Regions from separate parts of the Streptomyces sp. NPDC092369 genome, predicted to be linked through region 3. Evidence: riboswitches for the same ligand, from Rfam matches in the RefSeq annotation. Region 3 holds a riboswitch; each other region holds the start of a gene.
The links. A riboswitch is a leader RNA that binds a small molecule or an ion and turns the genes downstream of it on or off. The one in region 3 is predicted to bind cyclic di-AMP.
Positions count from the first base shown of each region.

Region 1: it holds a riboswitch for cyclic di-AMP, as region 3 does, so the genes downstream of both, ACIQI8_RS32420 (transglycosylase family protein) here and ACIQI8_RS37265 (C40 family peptidase) in region 3, are expected to answer to the same signal.
Region 2: it holds a riboswitch for cyclic di-AMP, as region 3 does, so the genes downstream of both, ACIQI8_RS28330 (M23 family metallopeptidase) here and ACIQI8_RS37265 (C40 family peptidase) in region 3, are expected to answer to the same signal.

Region 1 is NZ_JBIVQP010000006.1:106,772-114,082, forward strand. Features, by position in the region: gene ACIQI8_RS32400 (exopolyphosphatase) at 1-234, opposite strand, end outside; gene ACIQI8_RS32405 (DUF501 domain-containing protein) at 231-836, opposite strand; gene ACIQI8_RS32410 (septum formation initiator family protein) at 860-1,336, opposite strand; gene eno (phosphopyruvate hydratase) at 1,470-2,756, opposite strand; gene ACIQI8_RS32420 (transglycosylase family protein) at 3,074-3,772, opposite strand; cyclic di-AMP (ydaO/yuaA leader) riboswitch at 3,777-3,989, opposite strand; gene ACIQI8_RS32425 (transglycosylase family protein) at 4,159-5,127, opposite strand; gene ACIQI8_RS32430 (cytochrome P450) at 5,320-6,597, opposite strand; gene ACIQI8_RS32435 (nucleoside triphosphate pyrophosphohydrolase) at 6,738-7,311, opposite strand, start outside.
Region 2 is NZ_JBIVQP010000005.1:20,978-28,288, forward strand. Features, by position in the region: gene ACIQI8_RS28320 (PrsW family intramembrane metalloprotease) at 1-482, shown strand, start outside; gene ACIQI8_RS28325 (aldo/keto reductase) at 509-1,453, opposite strand; gene ACIQI8_RS28330 (M23 family metallopeptidase) at 1,581-2,618, opposite strand; cyclic di-AMP (ydaO/yuaA leader) riboswitch at 2,629-2,786, opposite strand; tRNA gene ACIQI8_RS28335 (tRNA-Met) at 3,098-3,174, opposite strand; gene ACIQI8_RS28340 (alginate lyase family protein) at 3,238-4,359, opposite strand; gene ACIQI8_RS28345 (dihydrofolate reductase family protein) at 4,573-5,703, opposite strand; gene ACIQI8_RS28350 (MarR family winged helix-turn-helix transcriptional regulator) at 5,793-6,308, shown strand; gene ribA (GTP cyclohydrolase II) at 6,424-7,065, shown strand; gene ACIQI8_RS28360 (histidine kinase) at 7,112-7,311, opposite strand, start outside.
Region 3 is NZ_JBIVQP010000007.1:516,649-523,959, forward strand. Features, by position in the region: gene ACIQI8_RS37255 (ATP-dependent Clp protease proteolytic subunit) at 79-714, shown strand; gene ACIQI8_RS37260 (hypothetical protein) at 722-1,030, shown strand; cyclic di-AMP (ydaO/yuaA leader) riboswitch at 1,380-1,580, shown strand; gene ACIQI8_RS37265 (C40 family peptidase) at 1,584-2,057, shown strand; gene ACIQI8_RS37270 (ATP-binding protein) at 2,120-2,578, opposite strand; gene ACIQI8_RS37275 (helix-turn-helix domain-containing protein) at 2,792-3,652, shown strand; gene ACIQI8_RS37280 (DUF397 domain-containing protein) at 3,662-3,889, shown strand; gene ACIQI8_RS37285 (8-amino-7-oxononanoate synthase) at 3,954-5,090, opposite strand; gene bioB (biotin synthase BioB) at 5,237-6,460, shown strand; gene ACIQI8_RS37295 (adenosylmethionine--8-amino-7-oxononanoate transaminase) at 6,453-7,311, shown strand, end outside.

The DNA.
Region 1 (7,311 bases), on a different contig from region 3:
CCGCACTCGGTCGGCGCCGTGTTCCTTGATGATCGCCGCGTAGTCACGGCAGGCCGCGAAGGTCCGCTCCAGCGCCTCGGGGGCGAGCCGTCCGGTGCGGTCGACGCCCTGGCCGAGCCGCACGATGGTCATGCGCCGGTCCAGGTCGACGAGTTCGCCGCTCGCCGGGTCCACGTCCGCGACGAGGAGGCGGATGGAGTTCGTACCGCAGTCGACGGCGGCGACGCGGGTCACCGGCCATCCTCCTCTACGGGCTTGAACGCACCGTGTCCTTTACCGTCCTCGGTCGTCTCCGTCTGCCGGCCCTCGCCCGTCGGCGGCCCGGGCACGGTCACACACGCACCCTTCCGCCACCACTCCGGCAGCATCGCGATCGCCTCGTCGCCCAGCGGGTTCACACCGGGTCCCGCGGCCAGGGAGTGCCCCACCAGTACGTGCAGGCACTTCACCCGGTCCGGCATGCCGCCCGCGCTCGGGAAGCCCTCCAGGACCTCGATGGCGTCGCGGCGGGCGAGGTAGTCCTCGTGCGCGGCGCGGTAGGACGCGGCGAGTTCCGGGTCCGTCTCCAGACGGGCCGTCATCTCCTTCATGACGCCGTTCGCCTCCAGCGTGCCGATCGCCGAGGCGGCGCGCGGGCACGTGAGGTAGTACGTCGTCGGGAAGGGCGTGCCGTCGGGGAGGCGCGGGGCCGTCTCCACCACATCGGGCTGGCCGCACGGACAACGGTGGGCGATGGCGCGCAGCCCGCGCGGCGGACGGCCGAGCTGCTGCTTGAAGGCCTCGACGTCCGCGTCGGTGGGCTCGGTGCGCGGGGTGGTCGGCGGAGGGGTTTCCACTGCGGAGTGTCTCTCTGGTCAGGTCACTGGTCGGAGGCGTCGGACTTGTCGACCCCGTCCCAGACGTTCGAGTACCAGGGGCGGTCGGCCGCCCCCAGGTCGGCGCGCGACTGCTTGGTCAGGTCCGGGTCGATCACGATGTAACCGGTCTCCCCGGGCATGACGTAGTGCAGCCGCTGCCGGATCTGCTGCTCGGCGTACGCGTCGTCCTGCCAGCGCGCCTTGAGGTCGCGCAGCTGCTCGACCCGCTCCTTGGCCTGCTGCTTCTGCCGCTGCAGGTCGGCGACCTCGGCGCGCTGGGAGACGTACTGCCTTATCGGGTAGGCGAGCGCCACCACCAGTGTGCAGACGACGAGCGCGAGCAGGGCCGCGCGGCCGGTGAGCCGGGAGCGGCGGGCCTGGCGCTTGGTCTGCGAGCGGTAGACCCGGGCGGCGGTCTGCTCGCCGAGCAGCCGGATCCGGGTGGCGGTGGAGAAACGGTCCCGGTCCTTGACGGCCATGTCTCCGCCTCCCCTTTCACACGCGCGTACGTCCCCGCACACGGTACGGGACCGAGTACGGGGACGTACGTACGACTGGCTCGGGCTTGACCCTGTACGGCTCAGCCCTTGTTCAGGTCAGCCCTTGTTCAGGTCAGCCCTTGAAGCGCGGGAAGGCGCTGCGGCCCGCGTACACCGCCGCGTCGTCGAGGATCTCCTCGATGCGCAGCAGCTGGTTGTACTTGGCGACGCGCTCGGAGCGGGCCGGGGCGCCGGTCTTGATCTGGCCGCAGTTGGTGGCCACGGCGAGGTCGGCGATGGTGACGTCCTCGGTCTCGCCGGAGCGGTGGGACATCATGCACTTGAAACCGTTGCGCTGGGCCAGCTCGACCGCGTCCAGGGTCTCGGTGAGCGAGCCGATCTGGTTCACCTTGACGAGCAGCGCGTTGGCCGCGCCGTCCTCGATGCCACGGGCCAGGCGCTCCGGGTTGGTGACGAACAGGTCGTCGCCGACGATCTGCACCTTGTCGCCGAGGCGGTCGGTGAGGACCTTCCAGCCGGCCCAGTCGTCCTCGTACAGCGGGTCCTCGACGGAGACGAGCGGGTAGGCCGCCACGAGCTCCTCGTAGTACTCGGTCATCTCGGCGGCCGAGCGGGACTTGCCCTCGAACTCGTACTTGCCGTCCTTGTAGAACTCGGAGGCGGCGACGTCGAGCGCGAGCGCGATCTGCTCGCCGGGGATGTAGCCGGCCTGCTTGATCGCCTCAAGGATGAGGTCGAGCGCGGCGCGGTTGGAGTCCAGGTTCGGGGCGAAGCCGCCCTCGTCGCCGAGGCCGGTGGACAGGCCCTTGCTCTTCAGGACCTTCTTGAGGGTGTGGTAGACCTCGGCGCCCCAGCGCAGGGCCTCGGAGAAGGACTCCGCGCCGATCGGGGCGATCATGAACTCCTGGATGTCCACGTTGGAGTCGGCGTGCGAGCCGCCGTTCAGGATGTTCATCATCGGCACCGGCAGCAGGTGCGCGTTCGGGCCGCCCAGGTAGCGGAAGAGCGGGAGGTCGCTGGCCTCGGAGGCGGCGTGGGCGACGGCGAGGGAGACGCCGAGGATGGCGTTGGCGCCGAGCGAGCCCTTGTTGTCGGTGGCGTCCAGGTCGAACATCGCCTGGTCGATCAGGCGCTGCTCGGTGGCGTCGTAGCCGACCAGCTCCGGGCCGATCTGTTCGATCACGGCGAGGACGGCCTTCTCGACGCCCTTGCCCTGGTAGCGGTTGGGGTCACCGTCACGCAGCTCGATGGCTTCGAAGGCACCCGTGGAGGCGCCGGAGGGGACGGCGGCACGACCCGTGCTGCCGTCGTCGAGGCCGACCTCGACCTCGACCGTGGGGTTGCCTCGGGAGTCCAGGATTTCCCGGGCTACGACGACGTCGATGGACGGCACGAGCATCTCCTTCTTCAATGTGACGCGGCTACGCGGGCCGCGATGGCTCTGCGGGACCGAGCCTAACCGTCCCGGGGCGAACAGCCAGCCGATGGGCCGCCCCTTGGACAGAACCGAGAGTAAATTGTTTCCGAACGGAACAAAGCAGACGGGCAAAAAGAACCCCGCCCCGGTGCGTACGGGGGAACACGCACCGAGACGGGGAGTCCGTGGGGACGGGGGAGGCCCTCACGTGCCGTCCATGATGGACGACACACCTGTCGGACCGCTGTGGCTCAGCTACCGGATCCCTGTCACCAGGGGTCCGGCGTGGGGCGCCGCTGTCACTTGAGGTGCAGCTGCTGACCCGGGTAGATGAGGTCCGCGTCCTCGACGATGTCCTTGTTCAGCCGGAACAGCTTCTCCCAGCCGCCCTTGACCTTGTGCTTCTCGGCGATCGTGCTGAGGGTGTCGCCCTTGACGACCTTGTACTCGCCGTCGCCCTTCTTGACCTTCTTGCCGGTCGGGGTGGTGACGGTCTTCTTCGCGGCCGGACGGTCGGCCGAGCGGGAGGTGCTGGTCGAGTCGTTCGAGCGGGTGCTGGTGCCGCTGCTCGAAGAGCTGTTGTTCGAGGAGCTGGAGGAGCTCGACGAGCCGCCGCCGTTGTACGCGGCACCGGACAGGCCCGTGCCGCAGACCGGCCAGGCACCCTTGCCCTGGGAGGCGAGCACCTTCTCGGCGACGGCTATCTGCTGCGACTTGCTGGCCTGGTTGGCCTGCGCGGCGTACTGGGTACCGCCGTAGGCGGCCCACGTCGAGGCGGAGAACTGCAGACCGCCGTAGTAGCCGTTGCCGGTGTTGATCGACCAGTTGCCGCCGGACTCGCAGCTGGCGACCGTGTCCCACTCGGAGGCGGTGGCGGCGGAGGCGTTGCCGGCCGCCATGAGCGGGGCGGCGATGGCGACACCGGTCACGCCGGCGAGCGTGGCGACGCGGGTGGCCTTGGACGGACGACGGTGCTTGCCCTTGCTGGAAAACAGCATGCGGAGATCCCCTCACCGACGCCTGCGAGGTGAGCTGTCGGGTTCGGGCCGTGTGAGTTGCCCGGCCGCGCACCTCTCGGCGCACGACTTCACCCCAAGCCGGTCCGGCACTGTCTGCCGGGCCCGGCACTTACCTGGGTCCCCCGCTCCTGCCTACGGCGCTGTGAAGCGACGACTGTTCCCTACGGCCGCTGGCAGGATTCGGCGTTGCGGCATTCGGGGTTCGTGTTGACGAACGGTGATGACCGTAGACACGGATTCCGCGGAAACTCAAAGACGATCAGGGCTTCTGAGAGTCATCCCACACTTTCACCAAACCGGACATTCAGTCCGAAGACCGTCGTTAACTCCCGTCGCTTTTCGCCCCGTTCAGCCCTTGTCCGCCCCTATTCGCCGGGAAGCCTCAGGGTCTGACCGGCCGCGACGTCGTTCGGGTCGGCGCCGATGGCCTGCCTGTTCTCCGTGTAGAGCGCGCGCCACCCGCCGTCCAGGCCAAGGGAGTCGGCGATGGAGGCGAGAGTGTCACCGCCGCGGACGGTGTACGACCCCTGCGGAGACCCTCCCGCGTCGTCGCCGGCCGCGTCCTCGTCGGCGCTGGCACCGCGGTGCTTGCCGGAGCCGATCGCACCGGTGTCGACCAGGCTCCAAGAGCCCACGGCCTGCTCGGACTTGTCCGAGTTCTCACCCTTCGCCCGATCTGTCGACGGGCTGTCGCTCTCCCGTGAACCGCTCGCCGTCGACTCGGACGGGGAGTCGGAGGGCGAGAGGTACTCGTCCGTTTCGTCAGGGTTGGTCGAGGAATCGGATGAAGAGTCAGGTGAGGCCGACGGTGACGTGGACGAGTCCGTCGAGGACGAGTCGTCGGACGTACCGCCGGGCGTGTTGGACAGGCCGGTGGAGCCCGAACCGTCCGAGGAGGAGGAAGAGGAGGAATCGGAGGAGTCGTCCAGGATCCCGGTGTCGATGTCGGTCGACCCGTCGTCCGCCGACAGCCCCGTGGTCAGCCCGCAGGTGTGGAACGCGCCGACGCCCTGGTCGTCCAGGAGCTTCTCGGCGACGGCTATCTGCTGGTTGCGGCTGGCCAGGTCGGGGCGCGAGGCGTAGTCGAGACCGCCGTACCGCTCCCAGTCGTCCTGCGAGAGCTTGAGCCCGCCGTAGAAACCGGTCCCGTCGTTCTGGCTCCAGGAGCCGCCGGTCTCGCAGTTCGCCACCTTGTCCCAGGTGGTGCCGTCGGCCGCGCTGGCGCTCACCGCACCGAGGAGCGGGATCGCGATGGCGGAGCCTGTCACGCCGGCGGCGACGAGGAGGGCCGGAGCCTGGCGGGGGCGACGGTGACGACCGTTCCCGGAGAGCATGCGGGGGCCTTTCAGGAGACAGCGGTGACGAGTGCGACGCGTGGTGCTGGGCACCGCACTTGAACGGTGAACGTATAGGCACTCCATTGCTTGTCACAAGTTAATGCCGCGTAGATCACGTGAAGATCACATAGTTGAATGTGCGTCATGTTTGCGCAGGTGGACACGTGCTCCTGCGCGGTGACGATCCGGTCACCCGGGTGGCGTGAACTCGACCGGCAGCGTGCGCAGTCCACGCATGATGAGTCCCCCACGCCATCTCAACTCGGCCGGATCCACGGCGACTCGGAGGTCCGGCAGCCGGGTCAGCAGCGTGCGGAGCGCGGTCTGTCCCTCCAGCCGGGCGAGCGGGGCGCCGAGGCAGTAGTGGATGCCGTGGCCGTATCCGAGGTGCTGGTTGTCCCGGCGGGAGAGGTCGAGGGTGTCCGGCTCGGCGAACCGCGCCGGATCCCGGTCCGCCGCCGCGAGGACGACGAGAACGGGGTCGCCGGCCGCGATGTCCTGCCCGCCGACGGTGAGCGGTTGGGTCGCGAACCGCCAGGTCGCCAGCTCCACCGGCCCGTCGTAGCGCAGGAGTTCCTCCACGCCGGTCTCCAACAGGCCGCGTTCGCCGGCGGCCAGGGAGTCCTGGAGGCGGGTGCGCTGCTCGGGGTGGGTGAGCAGGGCGTACGTGCCGTTGCCGATGAGGTTGACGGTGGTCTCGAAGCCGGCGAAGAGCAGGATGAACGCCATCGCCGCGGCCTCGTTCTCGGTGAGGTGCTCGCCCTCGTCCGAGGCGCGGATGAGGCCGGAGATGAGGTCCTCCCCGGGCACGGGCTCGGCCGGCAGGGATGCGCGCTTCTTGTGAATGAGTTCCAGGAGATACCCGCGCATCTTCTTCACCGAGCGCGCGACCCCGCCTCTCGGCCCGCCTCCGTGCCGGATCATCATCCCCGCCCAGTCCCGGAAGTCGTCCTGGTCCTCGCGCGGGACACCGAGCAGGTCGCAGATCGCGTAGATGGGGAGCGGGAAGGCGAACTCGTGGATGAGGTCCGCGGACCCCCTCTCGGCGAACCGGTCGATGAGGTCGTCGGCGAGCTCCTGGACGCGAGGGGTGAACTCGGCGACCCGGCGAGGCGTGAACGCCTTGCTGACCAGCCGACGCAGCCGGGTGTGGTCCGGCGGGTCGATGTTGAGCAGATGGGTCATCAACTCGGCATTGCGCTCACCGGGGATACCGGTCTTGCCCTTGGCGTGCGCCGGCTCGTCGTGATGTGCCGGGTTCTTGGAGAGCCGCGGCTCGGCGAGGGCCTGCTTGGCATCGCCGTAACGCGTGACCAGCCATGCCTCCACCCCGCTCGGCAGCCGCGTGCGATGCACGGGCGCGTGCTCCCGGAGCCAGGCGTAGGCGGGGTAGGGGTCGGTGGCGAACTCCCAGGTGAAGAGGTCGGGGGCGGAGGCGGTGGAGTCGGGGGCGGTGGAGTCGGGCACGGGGGCGGGGGTGGCGGTGGCAGAAGCGGGCGCAGGGGTGGGCGTGGCGGGGGCGGGCGCGGTGGCGGGCGTGTCAGGGGCGGGCGAGGTGATGGGCGTGGCAGGGGCGGGCGAGAGATGGGGGCGGTCCGGCTGATCGGTCACTCCTCGTCGTCCCCCTTGTCAGCTTCCGCCTTGTCCGCATCGGCCTGGTCCGCATCCGCGATCCCGGCGCCCTCGCTGTCCGCACCCGAGACCCGAACGCCCTCGCCGCCTGTCCCCGACGCCTCTGCCTCCCGTACCGCGTCCCGATACGCACGCGCCGCCGCTCGCAGCGCCGCCTCCGGGTCGATGCCGTCCGCCTCGGCGCGTACCGCCAGCGTGAGCAGCTCGTAGCCGATGCCGTCCTTGGAAGGCAGGGGGACCTCCAGGCCCGCCGTGCGGACGCGGGACGCCAGTTTCGAGGCGAGGGCGAGGCTCGGCTGGCCGAGGGGGATGCCCTCGGTCACCGAGGTGCGCCGCTTCTCCGTCGCCTTCGTGCGCAGCCAGTGCTCCGCGACCTCCTCGGGCGTGGCCGCCGTCTCGTCGCCGAAGACGTGCGGGTGGCGGTGGATGAGCTTGGCGACGATGCCGGCGGCCACGTCGTCGACGGAGAAGGGGGCGTCCGGGTCCTCCTCGGCGATCCGGGCGTGGAAGACGACCTGGAGCAGGACGTCGCCGAGCTCCTCGCGCAAC
Region 2 (7,311 bases), on a different contig from region 3:
CCTCGTTCGGGCTGCTGACCTGGCTGGTCATCTGGACCAGGCAGCGCGAGCTGCGGACCGTGCGCGAGGAGCTGCCCGCCTACACGATGGCCGGCTGGCTCACCCCCGCCGAGCCGTTCGCCCTCGGCTCGATGCGCGCCCGCCGCCTCGCCCGCGACTACGCCACCCGCCACTACGGCAAGCCCGCGGCGAGGGCGGTCGCCCAGTACGAGGCGTACGCGACCTCCCTGGCCTTCCTGCGGCACCGGGGGCGCCGCGGCCGGGCCGGTGCCGACTTCGTCGTACGGGAGAGGGAACTGCTCGCCGAGTTGTGGCGCCGCAAGGACGTGGCCCGTCCGGCGCTGGACTACGCGGCCAGGGCGACGGCCCCGCCGGTCGCGGTGACCGCCCCGCCCTGGCCGGTGCACGGGGTGTACGGGTATCCGGCGCAGCCCGCCTATCCGGCGTCGCCGTATCCCGCGTACAACCCGTATCAGCCGTAAATCAATCGCGTAGAGCCACGGATCGGTCAGGCCGACGCCTGCGTCAGGCGGCTGATCTCCGTCTCCGTCAGGGTCAGGTCCGCCACCGCCAGCAGCGCCGGCAGCTGGTCCAGCGTGCGCGCGGACGCGATCGGCGCGGCCACCGTCGGCTGGGCGGCGAGCCAGGCCAGGGCCACGGTCGCGACCTGCGCGTCATGGGCGGCGGCGATCTCGTCGAGGGCGGTCAGGACGCGCAGGCCCCGCTCCGACTCCGCGTAGGCGCCGGCGCGGCCCGCCCGCGCGCTCTCGACCGTCGTACCGGGCCGGTACTTGCCGGTGAGGAAGCCGGCGGCCAGGGCGAAGTAGGGGACGGCGGCGAGGCCCGCGGTGGCGGCGATGTCCCGCAGCTCGCCCTCGTAGGTGTCGCGGGAGACGAGGTTGTAGTGGGGCTGGATGGCCACGTACCGGGCCAGGTTCTCGCGGTCGGAGAACTCCAGGGACTCCCGCAGCCGCTCCGGCGTGATGTTGGAGACGGCGATGTTGCGCACCTTGCCCGCCCGCACCAGCTCGTCGAGCGCGCCGATGATCTCCTCGACCGGCACCTCGGGCTGGTCGAAGTGGGTGTAGTAGAGGTCGATGTAGTCGGTGTCCAGGCGGCGCAGCGAGGCGTCGGCGGCGGCCTTGATGTTCGCGCCGGACAGGCCCTTGTACTCGGGGTGCTGGCTGACCTTGGTGGCGATGACGACATCGGAGCGGTTGCCGCGGGCCTTGACCCACTTGCCGATGATCGTCTCGGACTCGCCGCCCGAGTTGCCCTCGATCCAGGACGAGTAGGAGTCGGCGGTGTCGACGAAGTTGCCGCCTGCCGCCGTGTAGGCGTCCAGGACGGCGAAGGAGGTCGCCTCGTCCGCCGTCCAGCCGAAGACGTTGCCGCCGAGGGAGAGGGGGAAGACCTCCAGGTCGGAGGAGCCGAGCTTGCGCAGTGAAGTCATGCTTCACATCAACGCCCACCCTGGAGGCCGGTCTTCCGTGAAAGCCGCAAAGTTCCCGTAAACAAGCGGAGTCCGCTGTTCCGGGAACCTGGCGACGACTGCCGGCGCCTATGGGTGGCGCCCTGTGTCAGGGGGTGAGGCCCTTGCTGCGCAGCCACGTCATCGGGTCGATGCCGTCGGCCTGGCCGTTCGGGTGCACCTCCAGGTGCAGGTGCGCGCCGGTCACGTTGCCGGTGGCGCCCACGCGGCCGATGACATCGCCGGTGGCGACCTTCTGGCCCACGCTCACGCCGATCGACGACTGGTGGCAGAACCACAGCTCCGTACCGTCGTCGAGGGTGAGGATCGTGCGGTAGCCGTACGAGCCCGCCCAGCCGGCCTCCGTGACCGTGCCGCTGTGGATGGCCTTGATGAGCGTGCCCGTGGGGGCGGCGAAGTCGAGGCCCGTGTGGTACCCGGAGGACCACAGGGAACCGGCCTGCCCGAAGGTGCCGGTGATCGTGTACGAGGCGACCGGCAGCCGGTACTGCGTGGCCAGCTCCACCAGTTTCGCGGCCTCGGCCTTCTTCTTGGCCTCCGCCTCCGCCTTCTTCTTCGCGGCGGCGGCCTTGGCGGCAGCGGCCTTCTCCGCCTTCGCGGCGGCCTCGTCGACCTGCTTGGAGAGGGAGGCCTCGGTGGCGTACTGGACCTTGCTGTCGACCTGGACGCGCTGCGACTCGGCCTGCGCCATGATGCGGTCGCGCAGCACCTCGCCGGCATCCTTGGTGCCCTGCGCGGTCTCCGTGGAGGTCACGCCGACGCTGCTGAGCGCGGTCGCGGACCCCTTGACGGCGGGGCTGGAGGTCTCGCCGAAGACCGAGCCGACGTTGGGCAGGTCGGGCACGGAGATGGAGACCGGCGGCTTGCCGGTGTTGGCGCTGGCCATGCCGCCCGCGCCGACGGCGGCTATGACACCGACGCCCAGAACCGTGGAGCTGCGGGCGAGTCCCCCGCCGCGCTGCTTGGAGACGCGGTGGCGACCGCGGTTGGGGCGGACGGAATCCTCGGTGGGGTTCCATTCCTCCCAAGGGCCCTCGTCGGTGCGGGGTCCGCCGTAGCCGAAGATCTCGTTGTCACGCTGGCTCGGCACGAACGGGGCCGCCGGGGCAGGGGGGTTGGACGCCACCTGGGCGTACTCCTTCCTTCCTTCTCGCCTACCGGGTTAGCTGACGGGTTCGGAGCAGGAAGGTCTCCTACGCGCGTAAACCGGTCGTGCGTACACGACGGACTACGTGCGATTCACCCCAAGTTGGTGGTTCCCCGGTTCCCTTGCGGGATTCGGCACGTGCGCACGGAGCCGACTCTTGTGACGGCTGGGACGACCGCGCTGCGTTATCGAACGTTAATAGACACGGGGTGGGGATTCCAAGCTGTTCGGCTTGATCATTAACGTTTTCACGCAGGACGTTCAGGCCATGACCGGTGAAATTCGGGCGAGTTGACCAAGCCCGGGAATGCCTGGAGGTGTTGACGGTATGTCAGTTGCTGCGCGGAGGGCGTTCACCTGCTCACCGGGCGTGACAACAGCCGAAGTGAGGAGCGGGACGCGCGCGGGAAAAGACTCAGGGCCGGAGTCCGATGATCCGGACTCCGGCCCTGGGCCGTTGGTAGCGGGGACAGGATTTGAACCTGCGACCTCTGGGTTATGAGCCCAGCGAGCTACCGAGCTGCTCCACCCCGCGCCGTTGTGTTCTCCACTGTACGCCATTCGCGGGACGGGAGTGACCAAGGAGCAGCCGGGCCGGTCAGGCGGCCGGGTTTCCGGCGTGGGTCAGGGTCTCCCAGGAGACGAAGAGATCGTCGGTACCGGCCGGGCGGGTCTCCTCGGCCAGCTTGTGGGCGGCGGGGACGGAGCCGCCGAGCCGGTCCTCCAGGTGGTTGAGGGCGACCTCCAGGTCGGGACCCATGTTCCGGTCGACCTTGCCACCGCACAGCCACGCGGGCGGGTTCTCGCCCAGCTGGTAGCGGGCATGGAGGGCGAGGGCCGCGGTCAGCCGGTCCTTGACCTCGCCGTACAGGTCGACGCCCTGGTGCCAGGCCGTCTCGGCGATGTGCGCGGTGGCGGCGAGCGAGTAGCCGACGTGCTTGAAGTTGCGGCAGGTCTCCTGCGCGACGCCGTCCTTGTACGTCCCCTGCCTGAACCAGTACGTCGTCAGCTTCTGCGGCGTGTTCATGGTCGAGCCGGCCACGGTGAGCGGGACCTTGCCGTCCTTCTCCAGGTAGAAGTAGGCGGGCACACGGTCGCGGAAACGGGCCAGGGCGGCGTCGAAGGCCTTGTGGTCGTTGGTGAAGACGGCGATGCCGATCGCCGCGTCGGTCATCGCGAGGTCCCAGTTGCCGTTGTAGTCGGGCAGCTTCTCGGTGACGAGCGGCTGATAGGCGGTCCGCAGCATCCTCTCGAACCGCGCCACCCGGTCGGCAGGCCACCCGGCCCCCGGCGCGTACCGCACGATCTCCGCCGCGCGCGTCCATGTCGACCCGGCCCACGCGGTCTGCAGCCCCGCGTCCTCCTCGGAGTGCCGCTTGATCTTCGCCGACCAGGCGTCCATGATCTCGCGCGCCTTGAGCGCGTGCTCCTGCTTGCCGGTGACGCTGAAGAGCAGTGCCTGCGTGTACGCGGCGATCGCGTCCTCCCGCTCCTCCACACACCCCTGCGCGACCTTCCCGCCCCAGGGACAGTCGACGTTCTCGTACGGCTCGGGCCGGTACTTGTACGACCCGTACTTGCTGTCGCGCATCGCCAGGAACGCCTTCAGCCACGGCTGCTTCCCGGCGGTCACGTTCTTTCGTACGGAGTCCAGCTGCGCCTTGCTGACGAGCACGCCGGGGTGGGTGAACGTGGCGTCCGGGGGGAGGGCGCGGGCCATGGTCCGGGTACCGGTGTCCGTGCTGCCGCACGAGGCGAGGGTCACGGCGAGAAGGGGCGCGATCAGGAGCACGGCGGCTCGTTTTCGGGATGGCCTCACTGCTACCAGTACCTCCGCTTGTGTCCGTTCGGGGTCTCTCGCAGAGTGACCGCTCGGGGAGTGGGGCGCAGGATCTGTTGGGCCGATCGGACCGACGGAGCAGTGGTGCGGACGTCAGGCCAGGAGGTGGGAGTTGGGCGCCTTCGCCCGCTCCTCGTACTCCGGGATCACGACCACCTCGGCACCCTCCGCCGCCAGCAACCCGTTCCCGTCCGCCGCCGTCACGAAGGTGTCCGGCTCGCGCCACGCCGTCACCACCCGGCGTACCCCCGCGTCGAGGATGAGCCGGGCGCAGGGCTTGGGGCGGGAGGCCCGGTGGGCGCAGGGTTCGAGACTGCTGTAGATCGTGGCGGAGGCGAGACGCGGGTCGGTGGGGGCGAGCTTGGCCAGGGCCGCCTCCTCGGCGTGGACCACCGGGTCGCCGTCCTCGCGGGAGTGGCCGCGGGCCAGTTCCGTGCCGTCGGCGGCGACCACGACCGCGCCGACGCTGAAGGCGGTGTCGGAGGGCGGGCACTGGGTGGCCAGTTCGCAGGCGAGGCGGAGCCAGTGGTGGTCGGCGGCGGTGGGGAGGGGGCCGGTGCCGGGGGCGGTGGGCTCGTAGCGCATGAGGACGACGTCCTCGATCCGCCGGGTTTCGAGGAGTCGGAGGCGACCGGGCTGGTAGGGGCCCGGGCCGAAGAGGCGGGGCGCGGTCGGGGTGCCCACGAAGAGCGGGGACAGGACCAGGTGGAGTTCGTCCGCGAGGCCCTGCCGCAGGAGCTGGGTGTGGATCGTGCCGCCGCCCTCGACCATGAGGCGGTCGATGCCGCGTGCCTCGTGGAGGTGGGTCAGGAGTTCGCGCCAGTCCAGGTCGGGGCCGAGCGGGACGACGTCGGTGGCCAGGCCCAGGGCGTGCGCCCGGTCGGCGCCCTTGTCCGTCGTGTACAGGACCTTCTCGCCGCCCGTGTGCCAGAAGTTGGCGGCCGGGTCGAGGTCGCCGGTGGCGCTGACCGTGACCTTGAGGGGGTACTCCGGCCGGCCCGAGGCCACGCGGGCGGCGCGACGCTCGGGCGAGTTCACCAGCAGGCGGGGGTTGTCGGCGCGGATCGTGCCGGCGCCGACCAGGATCGCGTCGACGGACGCCCGTACCTCGTCGACGCGGTCGAAGTCGGCCGGGGAGGAGAGCAGGAGGCGCTCGGGGCCGGTGTCGTCGAGATAGCCGTCGAGGGAGACGGCGGCGGACAGCAGGACGAACGGGTGGGGCATCGACGCGCTCTCTCTGCGAGACGGAGCTGGGTTCGAGCTCTCTCAAGGCGGGGCTTGGTTCAAGTTTGAAACAAACCTACACTGGTCCCATGACGACTCGCTGGCTCACTCCCGAGGAGCAGCGCGCATGGCGCGCGTACATCGCCGCATCGCAGCTCCTGGAGGACGCGATGGACCGGCAGCTCCAGCAGGACGCCGGCATGCCCCACCTGTACTACTCCATCCTGGCCAACCTCTCCGACGTACCGGACCACCGGCTGCGGATGACCGATCTCGCCGGGCGGACGAAGATCACCCGAAGCCGGCTGACGTACGCGGTGACCCGGCTGGAGAAGGACGGTCTGGTACGGCGTGAGGGATGTCCGTCCGACAAGCGGGGCAGCACCGCCGTGCTCACCGACGCCGGTATGGAGACCCTGGTGCGGACCGCTCCCGGGCACGTCGAGACGGTCCGCGCGGCCATCTTCGACCACCTCACCCCGGAACAGGTGGGTCAGCTGGAGGAGATCAGCGCGGGGATCGTGCGGGCGCTGGAGGGCGACGGGTCCGAGGCCACGCGGGAGGACGTCCCGTGGCGCCGCCGGTCGTCCTCGCCCTGTTCGTGAGCAGGCTCACAAACCCGTTGCTTCAAATTTAAAACATAGGGTAGGGTCCGTGACCATGGATCTGCTTCAGTTTTGAAGCAGATCGGTACTCGTCCACCGGACCGGGAGAACCCGCATGCCTGACTTCCCTGCCGCAACGCCGCGCTCCCGCGTCCGGGTCCCGCTGCGCTTCCAAGACGGCTACAGCGTCGACTCCGAGATGGTCACCTTCCACGGCCTGACCGACGGCCAGGAACACGTGGCGGTCGTCCTGGGCCAACCGGCCCCCGGCACCACCCCGTTGGTCCGCCTGCACTCCGAGTGCCTGACCGGTGACGTCTTCGGCTCGGCCCGCTGCGACTGCGGGCCGCAGCTGCGCGAGGCGGTGGAGCGCATAGCCGACCGCGGCGGCGTCCTGCTCTACCTGCGCCAGGAGGGCCGGGGCATCGGTCTCTACAACAAGCTCGACGCGTACGCCCTTCAGGACCAGGGCCTGGACACGTACGAGGCGAACGCGGCCCTGGGTCTGCCCGAGGACGCCCGCGACTACACGGCGGCGGCGCAGATGCTCCGGTCCCTCGGGATCGACGAGCTGGACCTGCTGTCCAACAACCCGGACAAGGCCGACCAGTTGCGCTCCCTCGGCATCGCCGTCCGCGACCGCGTCCCCACCGGCGTCTTCAAGACCGCGCACAACGTCCGCTACCTGCGCGCGAAGGTCCTCCAGACCCACCACACGCTGCCGCTGGGCCAGTTGACGGAGCTGAACGCGGGCTGACGGACTCGACGGGGCCGGTCGGGGCGGGCCCCGCGGTGCACGCGGGTCACCACACGCAGGGCAGCCGCACCTCGATCACGGTGGGGCCGCCGACCGGGCTGGACAGCTCCACGGTCCCGTCGAGCGCGGCCACCCGCCGCCGCATGCCGAGCAGCCCCGAGCCGGTCGTCTCGTCGGCGCCGCCGCACCCCTCGTCGGCCACCCGCACCCGCAACCCGCGCTTCATCCGGGCGAGTCGGACCGAGG
Region 3 (7,311 bases):
CATTCTAACGTCACGTACGTCCTGTACATTTTGTACAGACACAGTCAGGCGCAGTCAGACGCAGAAGGAGGGGCACCCATGACCCGACCGATCGCCCGCCATGTCCTGCCCGAGTTCACCGAGCGCACCAGTTCCGGGGTCCGGACGATGGATCCGTACTCGAAGCTGCTGGAGGAGCGGATCGTCTTTCTCGGGACGCCGGTAGACGACGTGTCGGCGAACGACGTGATGGCGCAGTTCATGCACCTCGAGTACCAGGACCCGGACCGGGACATCTCGCTGTACATCAACTCCCCCGGCGGCTCGTTCACCGCGATGTCGGCGATCTACGACACGATGCGGTTCGTCACCTGTGACGTGGAGACCATCTGTCTGGGGCAAGCCGGCTCCTCCGCCGCGGTGTTGCTGGCCGCGGGCACGCCGGGCAAGCGGCTCGCGCTGCCGGGTGCGCGGGTGGTGCTCCATCAGCCCGCCTTTTCCGGGCCGGTTGAAGGGCAGGCGAGCGATCTGGCGATCCAGGCCGAGGAGTTGATGCGGACCCGCGACCTGCTGGAGGAGCTGTTGGTACGGCACACCGGCCGCACGGCGGAGCAGGTGCACGAGGACATCGAGCGGGACAACATCCTTGATGCGCAGGGGGCGTTGGAGTACGGCCTGGTGGACCGGATCGTCTCCACCCGCAAGACCACGCTCACCCCGCCCGCGGGGAGGTGAGCCTCCGGTGCTCCCACCCGAACTGCCGCCGCTGCCCGCGCTGACGCGCGCCGAGGGCGAGTTGATCGACCGTTATCTCGATGTGGTCGACCTGCTCGGCCGGATCAACCCGGCGCGGCACGGGGACACCTACCGCGGACTCCGGGCCGCGCAGGCGTTGGTGTCCAAGGCGGCCGAACTACGTGACGCGCTGGCGCTGATGCACCAGCGGGGCGAGGCCGAGGTGCACGCCCCCACCTTGGCGCGGGCCCTGCGGGTCCTGGACGGCGAGCGCCGCACCGCACGGCTCACACTGCCGCCGCACTCCGCCGGTTGACGCGGGCGTGGCCGGTTCGGATGTCCGCCGCGCGGTCGGGACGTCCGGACCGGCGGCGAAACGGACCAAATGGTGTACCCCCGTTCGGAGGAGTTGCGGCTACTTTTTCGCGACCGTCAGGCTTGCGCAACGCGCGGGGTTCGAGGGCCGCATGAGGCGTTCCAGTGCTGGTCCGGGGGCCCGTGCGTCCTGGACACCGGCTCGAACACAGGGGAGTCCACCCGAACGGGTGAGTGGTGAGTAACCCCACAAATCCCCGATTCCGTTGGGCTTTTCGGACATTCATAGGTCAAGATCCCTGTCTGACGACAAGACCCCGCCGCAGCGGCGGGGCGATCCGGGCGGACGCCGAGTCCTACCGCCGCCCGGATGACAGGTCGACAGGATTGCATCGGTAGGAGTGGAGGACCCAAGCACGACGGGTCGCCGGGACGGTCACGCCATGACCGGGTCGAGCAGCCCTTGGGGTGAAGCCGCGAGTGTGCGGCCGGGCAACTTCGCCAGCCCGAATCCGACAGGTCATCCTTCACAGGCGGCTGACGAAGGGTTGCGCATGTCTGCGCTCAATCGTGTCCCGTCGCTGATGGCCCGGGCCGGTACGGCCTCCGCTCTCACCATCGCCGCAGTGGGCGGCTCCGTCGTGATCCCCGGTGTCGCCTCCGACGCCGCGGCCGCGACGCCTGCGACCAAGGCACTTCACATCGCGGCGTCCAAGAAGGGCTCCCCGTACAAGTACGGCGCCACCGGACCACGCCGCTTCGACTGCTCAGGGCTCACGCTGTACTCGTTCAAGAAGGCGGGCAAGAAGCTGCCCCGCACGGCGGCCCAGCAGTACAACAAGACCCACCACATCTCCGCCAAGAGCCGCAAGGCCGGGGACCTCGTGTTCTTCCACTCGGGCTCCAGCGTCTACCACGTCGGCATCTACGCCGGGAAGGGAAAGATCTGGCACGCCCCGAAGACCGGGGACGTGGTGCGGCTGCAGAAGATCTGGACGAAGAAGGTCTGGTACGGCCGGGTCAGCTGACTCTCCCGCGGGGGTGACGGCGACCTGACACGCCGTCGCCCCCGCGGGGCTCGACACCGGCTCTACGGCTCCTGCTGTCCGGCGGTCGTGACCGGGCGCGCCGGTACGGTCCACGGCAGTTCGATGGAGACCGTCTTGCCGCCCTCCGGGGTGGCCCGCACCCGCAGCCGGCCGCCGCACTCCGCGGCCAGCCAACGAATGATCACCATGCCCCGGCCGTTGTCCTGTTGGACAGCGGCCGGCAGGCGTTTGGGGAACCGGGGGTGGCTGTCGGTCACCCCGATGTGCAGTTGTTCGTCACGGTCCAGCACGATGTCCACCGTGAAGGTGGGTGACTGGCCGAAGGTGTGCTGTACGGCGTTGGTGGCCAGTTCGGAGACGATGAGCCGGATGGTGTCGGCCACCTCCGTGTCGGACGGCAGACCCCACTCCGCCAACGTCGAGACCACATAACCGCGGGCGGTGGCGACCGAGGCGGGTTCGCTCGGCAGAGTGACGGATGCTTCCAGGTGGTCTGCCATGGCGACGTCGTCCCTTTCCCGCGGGACCGGGGTCCGACACAGAGCGGATGGTTCGAGTACGGTCCCGGACTGGTGCTTCGTCGCCAGAGTGCCATTCCCGCACCGGTCACGGGTGGCGATCCACCAAGATATGCATATATCTGTCGCTCGAAGCGGTGAACTCTACGACGGGAGACCGTATTTGGGCGCCCCGGAAGGAGTAAGGAGAGACCCATGCAGCACGGACCCGCGGTGCGCCGCCGGAAGCTGGGCGCCGAACTGCGTTCGTTGCGCACCGGGTCGGGGCTCACCAGTGGTGAGGCGGCCCGGATGGTGGGCTGGCATCAGTCGAAGGTGAGCCGGATCGAGACCGGCGCCAGCGGTGTGAAACCGGCCGATGTGCGGTTACTGCTGGATGCCTACCGCGTCTCGGATCCACAGTTGCGGGAGATGCTCCAGATGCTGGCGGGCTCCGACGAGGGCGGCGGCCGGCACCACTGGTGGCACGCCTACCGCGGGGTGCTGCCGACGACGTACCGCGACTTCATCAGTCTGGAGTCCCAGGCGAGCGCGATGCGCACGCTGGAGACCTCGGTGGTGCCCGGGCTGTTGCAGACGCCCGAGTACGCGCGGGCGGTGACCAGGGCGGCCGTCGGAGGTCTGGACGACGAACGGCTCGACGCGCTGGTCGAGGTGAGGCTCGCCCGACAGGACGTCCTGCGTTCGAATCCGCCGCTGAAACTCAGCGCGATCCTGGACGAGGCGGTGCTGCGCCGGGAGATCGGCGGCCCTGACGTGATGTCACGCCAGCTGGCACGGCTCATCGAGGCGGCGCGCCTGCCCCAAGTGCGGCTTCAGGTACTGCCGTTCACCGCCGGGGCGCATGTCGGCGTCACCGGACCTTTCGTTGTCTTCTCATTTTCGAGCACTTCTGATCTGGACGTGGTTGTTCTCGACCACTTGACGAGTAGCCTCTACCTCGAACGGAAAGAAGACCTCCAGGCCTACATCGAGGCCTTCAACGCCCTTCAGAGCTATGCCCTTTCACCCGAGGACTCGTTGGATTACATCGCCGGGATAGGTGACGGCGCGTAAGGAGGCACCATGTCAGCACTGCCTCGGAACGTACCTTCCAGTACCCATCTGCACGGTGTGCGATGGCTGCGCAGCAGCTACAGCACGGGAGCGAACAACTGCGTCGAAACGGCGCTGTCGCTCCCCGGCCCCTGGGCGGGGCTGCTCGCCGTGCGCGACTCCAAGGACGCGACAGGACCCGTCCTGCTCTTCTCCCCCGAGAGCTGGGCGGGCTTCACGGCCGCGTTCGACGCCTGATCGGTTCCGTGTCCAGGACCTGATCAGTTCCCCATCCGGCGGCGCACGGCCGTGTCACGCCGACTCATGGTCGCGTTTCGCCGATCACATCCACAGCGCGTTCGATCTGTGCCTCGGAGAGGTCAGCGCGGGCTGTCAGCCTGAGCCGTGAGATGCCGTCGGGCACGGAGGGGGGTCGGAAACACCCCACGACGAGCCCCGCGGCACGGCAGTCGGCCGCCCATCGCAAGGCCCCTTCCGGGGACGGCGCGCGCACGGAGACCACCGCGGCGTCGGGGCGTACCGCCTCGTGCCCCGCGGTGGTCAGGCGTGCGTGCAGTTCGGCGGCCACCGCACGCGCGCGTGCCGCCCGCTCCGGTTCCCGGCGCAGCAGCCGCAGGGCAGCCAGGGCGGCGCCCGCCGCCGCGGGGGCCAGGCCCGTGTCGAAGATGAACGTGCGGGCCGCGTTGATCAGATGGTCGATCACCCGCGCGGGACCGAGGACGGCGCCGCCCTGGCTGCCCAGCGACTTGGACAGCGTGACCGTCACGACCACGTCGTCGGCGCCCGCGAGCCCGGCCGCGTGCGGGGCGCCGCGTCCGCCGTCCCCGAGGACGCCGAGCCCGTGCGCGTCGTCGACCAGCAGTCCCGCGCCGTGCTCCCGGCACACCCCGGCGAGCGCGGCGAGCGGGGCCGCGTCGCCGTCGACCGAGAAGACCGTGTCGGACACGACGACCGCCGTGCCCTCGGGCCCCTGATGGGTCCGCAGCGCCTTGCGCACGGCCTCCGGGTCGGTGTGCGGGACCACCTGCGTGGTGCCCCGGGCCAGCCGGCAGCCGTCGATGAGGGAGGCGTGGTTGCCCGCGTCGGAGACGATCAGCGAGCCGTGCGGGGCCAGGGTCGTGACCGCGGCGAGGTTGGCCGCGTACCCCGAGGAGAAGACCAGCGCCGCCTCGAAGCCGCAGAAGTCGGCCAGCTCGCGCTCCAGCTCCGCGTGCAGCTCCGTCGTCCCGGTGACGAGCCGCGAGCCGGTCGAGCCGCCGCCCCAGGTGTACGCGGCCCGCGCAGCGCCCTCGGCGACCTCGGGGTGGTGCGCCAGACCCAGGTAGTCGTTGCTCGCGAGGTCGAGGAGCGGGGAGTCGGCCGGGCGCGGGCGCAGGGTCCGTACGAGCCCGGCCCGGCGGCGCAGCAGCGCCTGCTCGTCGATCCAGCCGAACGCCATGGCTCCTCCGGGCTTTTGTAGGCAATGAACAGACACTAGCCGCAGGTGCTCCCGCCCATGATGTGGCAAGGCACACACGACGAAGTCCCTTCGTTGTGCGAACTCTCCTTGGCCGAAAGCCGCTCCGTAGGACAGGATCGGCTCTCATGGACCTGCTGAACACGCTGGTGGACAAGGGGCTTCGGCGCGAGCTGCCGACCCGCGAGGAGGCTCTCGCCGTCCTCGCCACTTCCGACGACGACGTGCTCGATGTGGTGGCCGCGGCCGGCAAGGTGCGCCGGCACTGGTTCGGGCGCCGGGTGAAGCTCAACTACCTCGTCAACTTGAAGTCCGGACTGTGCCCGGAGGACTGCTCCTACTGTTCCCAGCGGCTCGGTTCCAAGGCCGAGATCCTGAAGTACACCTGGATCAAGCCGGACGAGGCGTCGAAGGCGGCGGCGGCCGGTTTGGCGGGAGGTGCCAAGCGGGTCTGCCTGGTGGCGTCCGGGCGCGGACCGACCGACCGTGACGTGGACCGGGTCTCGGACACGATCAAGGCGATCAAGGACCAGAACGAGGACGTCGAGGTGTGCGCCTGTCTCGGGCTGCTCTCCGACGGCCAGGCGGAGCGGCTGCGCGCGGCAGGCGCGGACGCGTACAACCACAACCTGAACACGTCCGAGGGGACGTACGGGGACATCACGACCACGCACACCTACGCCGACCGCGTGGACACCGTGCAGAAGGCGCACGCGGCCGGGCTGTCCGCCTGCTCCGGTCTGATCGCGGGCATGGGCGAGACCGACGAGGACCTGGTCGACGTGGTGTTCTCGCTGCGCGCCCTCGACCCCGACTCGGTTCCGGTCAACTTTCTGATCCCGATGGAGGGCACCCCGCTCTCCCAGGAGTGGAACCTCACCCCGCAGCGCTGCCTGCGCATCCTGGCGATGGTCCGTTTCGTGTGCCCGGACGCCGAGGTGCGCATCGCGGGCGGCCGCGAGGTCCACCTGCGCACCATGCAGCCGCTGGCCTTGAACCTGGCCAACTCGATCTTCCTGGGCGACTACCTCACCAGCGAGGGCCAGGCCGGCCACGCCGACCTGGAGATGATCGCGGACGCCGGGTTCGAGGTGGAGGGCACCGGCCAGGTGACCCTGCCGGAGCACCGGGCGACGGCGGGCGCGGGCTGCGGGTCGCACGCGGGCGGCGGCTGCGGGTCCCACGAGAACGGCGAGAGCGCCGGCTGCGGGTCGCACGCGGGTGGCGAAGTCTGCGGTACGGCGACTGCCGCGCCCGCGTCCGCGTCCGCGGCTGCCCTGAACGAACCCCGTACTGACCTGGTCTCGGTCCGTCGCCGTGGTGCCGGAACGGACCTCGCGCCCAATGCCTGACCTGCCCGTCCCGCCCGGCCTGTCCGTCCCCGAGCTCCTGGAGCTGGATCGGCGGCACGTCTGGCATCCGTACGGGCCGATGCCCGGTCGGCAGGAACCGCTCGTCGTGGAGTCGGCGAGCGGGGTCCGGCTGAGGCTGCGCGGGGCGGACGGGAGCACGGACGAGGTCGTGGACGGCATGTCGTCCTGGTGGTCGGCGATCCACGGCTACAACCACCCGGTGCTCAACGAGGCCGCGCAAGAGCAGCTCGGCCGGATGAGCCACGTGATGTTCGGCGGCCTGACGCACGAGCCCGCGGTCCGACTGGTGAAGCACCTTGTCGACATGTCACCCGAGGGCCTGGAGCATGTCTTCCTGGCCGACTCGGGCTCGGTGTCGGTCGAGGTGGCGGTCAAGATGTGTCTGCAGTACTGGCGTTCACTGGGCCGCCCCGCGAAACAGCGCCTGCTGACCTGGCGCGGCGGCTATCACGGCGACACCTGGCAGCCGATGTCGGTGTGCGACCCCGAGGGCGGGATGCACGAACTCTGGTCCGGGGTGCTGCCCCGCCAGGTCTTCGTGGACGCGCCGCCGGAGGAGTACGAGGAGTCGTACGCCGACCGGTTGCGCTCGGCGATCGAGCGCCATGCCGACGAACTGGCCGCGGTGATCGTCGAGCCGGTGGTGCAGGGTGCGGGCGGGATGCGGTTCCACTCCCCCACGTATTTGCGGGTGCTGCGCGAGGCGTGCGACGCGCACGGCGTGCTGCTGGTGTTCGACGAGATCGCGACCGGTTTCGGGCGGACGGGCGCGCTCTTCGCGGCGGACCACGCGGCCGTGACGCCGGACGTGATGTGCGTCGGCAAGGCCC